2 regions of the Priestia sp. BR_2 genome follow, and region 2 is predicted to be linked to the other one. Evidence: riboswitches for the same ligand, from Rfam matches in the RefSeq annotation. Region 2 holds a riboswitch; the other holds the start of a gene.

Region 1 (4,555 bases), on a different contig from region 2:
CATATAGTAGCCGATGCCCCGGTCCGAGCCGATCCATTCCCCGATCACCGCACCCATGACCGAATAGGTGGCCGCGATGCGGATCCCGGAGAAGATGGAGGGGAGCGCATGCGGCAGCTCCAGCTTGGTGAAGATCTGCCATGAAGTGGCTCCCGCCATCTGCATGTAATTCATCATGGTTCGGTCGGTACGCGCCAGTCCGTCCAGGGCGGCAACGGCTACGGGGAAGAAGCAGACCAGGGTAATCACGATAACCTTGGGCAGCATGCCGAAGCCGAACCAAATCATGAGGAGCGGGGCGAGAGCGATCGTCGGCACGTTCTGGCTAAGGATAAGAAGCGGATAAAGGGCTGTTTTGAGAAAAGGCACCAGATGCAGGGCCAACGAGATGACAAGGCCGATCGCCGTACCGATCATAAATCCGACCAGGGTTAATTGCAGCGTGGCCAGCGTATGCTGAAATAGGCCGGAGGCGCCGGTGGCGGCTTCATGCCCGATGGCCGTCGGCGCCGGCAAAATATACGGCTCTATATCGAATACCGATACCGCGGCCTGCCATACCGTCAAAAAGAAAAGGACCGCTGCAGCGGGCGGCCAAACGGTGCTCCACCAGCCTTTTCTCATGGACGGTATTTCTCAGTCAGCTTATCCATGCTGATGCCGCCCGGATGGTGCGCGATTTTGACCTGGGATATGACGCTGGGACTTCCCGCTTTCACCAGCGCCTCATGCATGCGCTCAACGATTTTCAGCAGCTCGGAAAGCTCTCCTTCCAAGGTGGTTTCGAGCGCATGGACCTCGTATTTCACGCCCGACTCCTGAATGACCCGAATCGCTTCATCCACATAAGGAATGCTGTCGCCTCCATCCGGCGTTCTGGGTATCACTTGTATGCTCAAGAGGGTGTTTGCCATCTAAACTCATCCTTTCATGCAAGCTATATTGTAATGGAAGAGAGGCAGCCTGCCGGACAGGCCGTCTCTCTTCCAAATTAAATGCATCCTATGGTTTCTCCGGTAAAAATTCATTGGTGAAGGCGCTGTCCGCATCAAGCTCCTTCTCGAGCAGCTTGCGTTCAAACATCCAGTCTGCATACCCCGACCATACTTCGGCTTTCTGCTCGCCCCAGCGGGCAGCATCATCCTGATAGCGGGGACTCAGCCATTTCTGGCTGGCATGAACCAGCTCGGCATCCAGCTCGGGAACGGCCTTCGTCAGCAGGGCAGCCGCATCCTCAGGATGTTGAATCGCATAGTCGTATCCTTTTGAGGTCGCCCGCATGAATGCTTTGACAAGCTCCGGGTCCTCCTGGATCAGCTTCTCGTTCGTTACGATCACCGGCGTGTAATAGTCAAGCTGCTCGGAGTAGTCCTTCACATAGATCATGTCAAGCGGCTCGTTCCGGAGCTCGGCTTCGATACCGGTCCAGGCATAGAAGATCCAGGCAAAATCAATATCGCGTTTGACGGCCGTAAAATAATCGGCATCGCCCATGTTAACCATATTTACTTTGCTGACATCGGCACCGTCGATCTCCATGATGGATTTCATGACGGCTTCCTCAACAGGCGAGCCCCAGCCGCCGTAGGATTTCCCTTCAAAATCGCCAGCCTTGACGATCCCCTTGTCCTTGGGGGCGGCAAAGCCGGATGTATTATGCTGAATAATCGCCGCAATGGAGACAAGCGGCAGGCCTTGGGTTCTGGCAAGCGTGACGCCTTCCTGGTAGCTGATGCCAAACGGCACCTTGCCGGATGCGACCAGCGTATCCGTTCCGCCGGCCCCCGGCTGGACGATCTGGACGTTAAGCCCTTCTTCCTCATAATACCCGAGCTCCTTGGCTGCATACAGTCCGGTGTGGTTTGTGTTGGCCGACCAATCGAGCATCAGCTGTACGTCGCGGAGCTTTTCGGCCGCCTGGCCGTCTGCGCCTTCGGTACCTGTATTTTCGTTCTGTCCGCCTGTACCGCATCCCGCCGCAACCATCAGCAGGGCGCAAGCGAGAAGCAGCGCCATCCATTTTCCCTTCTTCATCTTGTCTTCTCTCCTTTGAATTCTCTTTCTCTTTCTATGACCTCGTTAACTCCACAAAAAAAGCGCCCTGAATGATATCAGGACGCATGACGGCGTAAGTGTATACCACGGCAAATCATAGCTGCCGCAAACATGGACTTCCTACGCTGGCATTACCCAGATCAGGTGTAAGGGTCAGTATCATCGGATACACTCTCAGCCGGCCAATTTCCAGCTCCCCCGGGATTTATGAAGTTTCGGACGTTACATCCGTTATTATAGTCCTAACGCAAAGACCTGTCTAGTTCGGAAGGGGATGCGAACGAGGCAGGTCTTCGTATTGGACATGGCTTGTGCGGTTGGAAGAATGAACCCCGTTAACCATTCACGGGATGAAGCATTTTGATAGGATCCTGTTCGCCAGCGGTTAGCGCTGGAAGAACTCAATCCATTCTCCTTCGGGACCGTGGACGAAGAAATAGCGGTACCCGTTCGGAAGCGTTACGATTTCCTCGTCAAGATGAGGTACGGCCAGTCCCTGTACGCGCACATATTCCGCTTCGATGTTATCGGTGCTGACGGCGAAATGATGGACGGTGCCTTCTGCGGGAAGCGTGTCGCTGTAACCCTGGATAAGCTCGACTTCCGTTTCGTCGCTGCCGTTAAATCCGAGGAATGCCAGCTGGATGACGCCATTGGTATGGGTAAGGCGATCCTTCAGTTCAAGTCCGACGACGGTTGTGTAAAAAGCAATCGTGGCTTCAAGGTCCCGGACGACAATGCCGACATGATCCAATCGTTTCTGTGACAAGGCTAAACACCCTTTCCGATTCATATGAGATATGACTGAAATATTATCATATAATTCCTATACGTCAAGTGGGTCTTGAGGACGGAAAGCTTTTGGAGCGCGATGGTTTAATAGAGTAGAATCGATGGTCTTTCTTTCATTTCCTCATCTTTACTTTTAGGTGGGTAAAAAGTATCATGAGAACTATAACTATTAATTCAAAAGACCTAACAAACAAGCATTGAAGAAAGCTTGCCTTTTGGCCGAGGAGGAATGCTTATGAGTCCAACTCCAGCAGATCATCTGTGGATTCGACTCGCCATCATATATGCATTCATTCAGATAATGACCGTTCTGTGGATGCCTGATGCTTTATTGCTTCAGCGTGTTCTAGTCATTATGGCTGCCGCTGCCGCTTCCGTCTATTTACTACGGATCAGTAGGCATTACGAGCCGCATCTTCGAAGGTTTTGGCTTATCGCAAGTGCCGGGCTGATGGCGGATGCCTCGGCTCGAATCATCGATGCTTGTTATTTTTGGCTGGGGAAAGAGAGCGCTTCCCGTACAATTTCGACTCAATTATTCTGGGGATTCGAAATCATCCTGTTTGCAGGTGCCCTCATTTATTTGTTCCGGCACGTACAAGGTTCGTTTCGGGGAGTGCGGTTTATGCTGGATATCGTGATCGTTGGCATAACGGTCATGACGGTAGGCTGGGAATATTTCATCAAGCCCGAGCTTAACGGTTTGGCGAATGAAGCCTTATGGGGAAAGCTGTGGGTGGACATGCTGTACCCGCTGTGCGCAACGGTGCTTATTTTCTTCACCTTGGTGTTGTATTTTAACACAGGGCAGTTAAGGAAACGGGCAGTCTTCCTGATGTGCCTCGGCGGGAGCATGTACATTGCCGCCGATGTTCTGCATATGTATCTCGTCGATTATAAGGGTGTTGAAGTTCGTTCATACCTGTACCCACTGTATACGTTATCGGTATTCATCATTGGTTTGGCAGGAGGGCGGTCAGCTCCCGATGCCCGAAATCAATCGTTGGATGAGAGGGAGCCCCGTTCGTTCGGAAATCTGATCGTAAGATATCTGCTTCCCTACAGCGTGCTTGGCGGGATGTTTGCCCTTATGGTGCAGCGGTTCGGAGGGTGGAACGGGCTTTTTACCGGCTTATCCCTGTGCGTCATCCTGATTCTGATCAGGCAGATCCTGATCCAGTTCGAGAATGACCGCTTGTTTGACCAGCTGCATCAAAGCTTGATGCAGAGCGAGACCTTGGCGCATCGCGACGATCTTACGGGACTCTATAACCGCCGCTACTTTAACGCAAGGCTGTCGAGCTCGCTGCAGGAGGCGGACCGTGCGGGTTCCCGCGTAGGGCTTCTATATATGGATATGAACCGTTTTAAACGAGTGAATGACCGCTACGGCCATCGTGCCGGCGATTTGCTGATTCGCAAGGTCGCGACCCGTCTTCAAACCCTTGAATCCAAAGGCGTTCTGGTTTCCCGTTTAGGAGGGGACGAATTTACGGTAGTGATTCATCCGGCCGGCGAGGATCAGGAACTGATCTGGATGGCGGAAGAGATCTGGACGATGCTGAGCGAGCCGTATGAGCTGGAAGGGCATGAGGTCCGAACCACGCCGAGCATCGGCATCGCGGTCTATCCGGATCATGCCAGGAACGACCAAGAGCTGATCGGTCGCGCGGATGCAGCGATGTATGCGGCCAAAGAGCGAAACGCC
Region 2 (4,555 bases):
CATGAAGACAACGAATCCGAATCATCAGGACGTTTGGTTTTAAAGGACCTTGGCCTACATACGGGTGAATCCCGTTATCATATACGCATTTCGCTGGAAACACGCAAAAGGGAGCTGACAAGCTCCCTTTTTTATTGGGATTAATTTTATAGGTCAGGACTCGGACTGCATTGCAAACATTTGATATATTGGGAATATACATAAAACGCTTAAGAGCAAAGCTCGAAACAGATTAGGCATTTTGGATATAGGAAGGGTGACGCGTGTGAAGGAGAGAGTGGCATCGACGGAGCCGGCGGTGATCCGGTGGTAACGGCGGGAGCAGGGAAGGTTGCGCTGGTCACGGGCGCGTCAAGCGGGTTCGGACTGCTGATCAGTCTGGAGCTGGCAAAAGCAGGTTATGACGTGGCCGCGGGTCTTCGCAGACCTGAGGCGGCAGCAGAGCTGCTGGCTCAGGCTGAACAAGCAGAAGTTACCGGGCGTATTCACATCTTCCGACTGGATATATGTGCCGAGGAGCAGGTCAAGGCTGCTGCTTCGGCGCTGGAGCAGAAGTTCGGCCGCTTGGACGTGCTGGTGAACAACGCCGGCGAGGCGGTGGGCGGCATGGTGGAGGAAGTGCCGCTGGGGGGCTGGCGAAAGCAGATGGAGACGAATTTCTTCGGGACCGTATCGGTGACGCAGCATATGCTCCCGCTGCTGCGCAAGACCGGACGGTCCAAAATCGTTCTCATGAGCAGCATTAGCGGCAGGGTCGGCTTTCCGGGTTATGGTCCCTATGCGGCGTCCAAATTTGCGTTGGAGGGGTTCGGCGAGAGCCTGTCCATGGAGGTGATGCCCTTTGGCATCGATGTCGTGCTGGTCCAGCCCGGTGCCTACGGCACGCCGATCTGGAATAAGAGTTTTGGGGAGCTGGCGGTCAAGGAAGGATCACCCTACAGCGGTCTGCTGAAGGGCGTGCTGGACTATTCCGAGCGGACGGCCAGGGAAAGCGGAGATCCGCAGGAGGTAGCCCGTCTTGTGGCAAGCATATCGTCCATGACCAAACCGAAGTTCCGCTATACGCTGCCCCGAGGCACGCGGCTGACCGCGCGGATCAAGGGACTGCTGCCGGATCGGCTGTTTCAGCGGATCATTTACCGGCTGCTGAGCAGGCGGTAATCCTTCATCCGTCGAATGTTTCATGGACTTAACTTATAGCGCATGCTTGGAAGGTGAAAGGAATTACCCTTTTCGGGCTGTGGAAGGGTGCAGCAAACCGAGCAGTTCTCCCATCTTCACCTTGGAGCCCGGTTCCAAGTCACCGCGGGGTGTAAATGTGCCGTTCTCCGTCAAGAGCACGACGGTAGAGCCGAATTCAAAGTACGCAAGTTCGTCGCCAATGTCGTATTTCTTCACGCTCTCGTCGGCATAACGGATGCTGCTTACGTTCATGGCTCCGACCTTCACGACCGCAACTTCGCCGAATTCATGGGCAATATAGGTAATGAGGCGCTCGTTGCGGCTGAGCACGTTTCGGATATGGGTCATCGCAAAATCGTTCACGGGGTATACCCGGCCCTTCAAATGCTCGCTTTCCGCTTGAATGCCGGTTACCGGGGAATGTATGCGATGATAGTCGGTTGGGCTTAAATACAATACGAATGCATAACCGTTGATATAATTCTCCATTCTCGGTGACTTGGCGAGCAGCTCGCTCAGGGTATAATCCTGTCCCTTGACGCTGAGGATGGTGCCGGCGTTGACGGCGCACATCGCCGAAATCGTGGCATCGACGGGGCTTACCATGGCATCGGCGGTGTCGTCTATGGCGCGCAGGCCTATTTTTAACCGGCGGGAAAAGAATTCGTTCAACGAACGGTATTCGTGGATCTCCTTCTCCGCTTCATGCGCCGGGATTTGGTAGATTCGTATAAATGCAGGTATTAGATGACGGCTCAGCCGGCTGTGGGAACAATGCCCCATGATGCGGGACAGCCACTTGCGGGAGGACAGCTCGGTCATCAGACGCAGCAATTGTTTAGCCATGTCATTCTCCTTTGTGCATAGGTGTCGGCAATAAAACGTTGGTGGAAAAGCCAATCACTCTGATATTGACATAGAATGAGCCGGAAATCAATAAATAGCCATTTTTGAAAAAAGGTTCTTGCTAATTGGGGAACGAATGTGTATTTTAAGATTAACATGAAACCGAATAGGGAATACGGGGGCTTGAGTGAATCAGGCTGAGATTGCAGCTGCTATCCGCTGTTGACCGTTAATCTGAACTGGGTAATGCCAGCGTAGAGAATATCCGACCCTGCCTACATAGGGCCTATTTTTCCGTCTGCGCGTTTTTCCAGACGGTTTTTTGTTGTGTTTATACAAAAATATCGGTGGAGAGGGGAATGTGTTGTTATGGGAACGTCAGTGCAGGAAAAATTGGGGGTACAGCCTAGAAAAGGGCTGCGTTTAAGCGATATTTTGGTGACGGTGCTGGTATCGCTGGTGCTTGGCGTCATTTATCATTTCTGGGGATCGGTTTACAATCTGCTGAAACCGCTGTTCTTCGAAGCGGATGAACTGTTATACGGCATGTGGTTCGCAGCGGCCACGCTCGCTTACCTGCTGATCCGCAAGCCGGGAGTGGCCATCATCGCGGAGGTGGCGGCGGCCCACGTGGAAGTGCTGTTCGGGAGCGGCTGGGGACTGACGCTGCTGCTGTACGGTCTCATTCAAGGGCTGGGCGCGGAATTGGTATTCGCGGCGTTCCGTTACCGGAGCACCTCGGCGTGGACGGTGGCGATTGCCGGGGCCGGCGCGGCGGTCGGCTCGATGGTGATGGACTTCTATTACAGTTATACCGATGATCTTCAGACCTGGATGTTCCTCGCCAAGTATGGCATGCGGATTCTCAGCGGCGCCGTCATTGCCGGCTTGCTCATGCTGCTGCTGGCCAAAGCGTTGGACCGTACGGGCGTCACATCCCTGCTGCGCCCTGCGTCCAAGAAGGATTATGAAGCACTGGATGATCCGCGCCATGTCTAAAACCGCCGCCCGCTTGGTTTCGTCTTCAACCGCCGAGGCGGTTACGGAGCAGGCCGTGCATGTGGAGGGATTGCGCCTGAAGTATCCGGGCGAGGAGCGTTTGATGTTTAAGGACTTGTCCTTCTCGGCTGCCCGCGGGGAAAAGGTGCTGCTGCTCGGTCCGAGCGGCTGCGGCAAATCCACGCTGCTTCAGGTGCTTAGCGGGATGATTCCCCGCGCCACGGAGGTGCCGATGAAATGCGAAGCCCAGCTGGTGCCTCGCTCTTGGGGATATGTATTCCAAGATCCGGATACCCAGTTCTGCATGCCGTACGTGGATGAAGAGCTGGCCTTCGTGCTGGAGAACCTCAGCGTTCCCCGCGACGAGATGAAGGAGCGAATGCAAGCCGTCCTGCATGAGGTTGGGCTTGACCTTCAGGAGCTGCATATGCCGATCGGTCATCTGTCGCAGGGGATGAAGCAGAGGCTTGCGCTGGCTTCGGCCCTTCTGCTGGAGCCGGAGGTGCTGTTCCTCGATGAGCCGTCCGCCCTGCTCGACCCGGAAGGCAGGGAGCAAATCTGGTCAGCGGTGAAGGCCGTATCGGAAGGGCGTACGCTGATTATCGTGGAGCACCGGATTGAAGAAATGGCCCAATACGTGGACCGCGTGGTGCTGTTCACCCCGGATGGCGCCATTCTGGGCGATGGTCCGCCGGCAGCGATATTCGCCGAATATGCGAGCGAGCTTCAGGCGTATGGCATCTGGTATCCCGGCGTTTGGGAGGATTATGCGGAGTCTCGGGCAGGACGGGAGCTGTTTGCTCCGGTAGACGCGCCAGGCGATGAGCTGGGAAGTCTCATGCCTGAGGCAGACTCATCGTATGCCCACCTTGGGGAGCCTGTCATTCGGTTAGATGATTTCCGGGGATTGCGATGGGAGAAACCGGTCGTCTCTCTTCCTTCGGCTGAGGTATATCCCGGAGATTTCATTGCGGTGATCGGGCCCAACGGCGCAGGCAAAAGCTCGTTGCTGCTCAGTTTGATGGGGCTCCTGCGCGCCGAAGGGACCTATGTGCTCTGCGGGGAGGAGGTCATCCAGGGCAAGCGCAGGAAAGTGCGGAAGAAGAGAGAGCGGCAGCTGCGCCAAATCGGATTCGTGTTTCAGAATCCGGAGCTTCAGTTTCTGACGGAACGTATCGGCGATGAGGTGATGTACTCGCTGCTGGTGGACCATATGCCGCCGGAAGAAGCGAAGGCACGGGCCGACCGCTGCATGGAACGCTTTGGGCTGGACGGCATGGATAACAGGCACCCGTACCAGCTGTCGACAGGCCAGAAGCGCCGGCTGAGCGTTGCCACGGCCATGGCAAGGCAGCCGGCCGTCCTGCTCCTGGATGAACCGACCTTCGGACAGGATGCGCGGAACACGTTCGCGATTCTGGAGATGTGCGAACGGCTGCGCCGCTCCGGAACCGCCATTCTCATGGTGACCCATGAAATGGAGATCGCGCAGCGGGCGGCCACGCACATCTGGGAGATTCGGGAAGGG

Evidence for each region. A riboswitch is a leader RNA that binds a small molecule or an ion and turns the genes downstream of it on or off. The one in region 2 is predicted to bind thiamine pyrophosphate.
Region 1: another riboswitch for thiamine pyrophosphate. It lies ahead of RB298_RS17100 (ABC transporter substrate-binding protein); the one in region 2 lies ahead of RB298_RS24140 (ECF transporter S component).

The regions. Positions count from the first base shown of each region.
Region 1 covers NZ_JAVFHM010000218.1:329,932-334,486, reverse strand. Annotated here, with positions in the region: gene RB298_RS17110 (ABC transporter permease) at 1-624, opposite strand, end outside; gene RB298_RS17105 (MTH1187 family thiamine-binding protein) at 621-914, opposite strand; gene RB298_RS17100 (ABC transporter substrate-binding protein) at 1,003-2,034, opposite strand; TPP riboswitch at 2,156-2,265, opposite strand; gene RB298_RS17095 (VOC family protein) at 2,441-2,824, opposite strand; gene RB298_RS17090 (diguanylate cyclase domain-containing protein) at 3,083-4,555, shown strand, end outside.
Region 2 covers NZ_JAVFHM010000294.1:94,948-99,502, forward strand. Annotated here, with positions in the region: gene RB298_RS24130 (SDR family oxidoreductase) at 307-1,161, shown strand; gene asd (archaetidylserine decarboxylase) at 1,225-2,028, opposite strand; TPP riboswitch at 2,194-2,306, shown strand; gene RB298_RS24140 (ECF transporter S component) at 2,398-3,027, shown strand; gene RB298_RS24145 (ABC transporter ATP-binding protein) at 3,020-4,555, shown strand, end outside.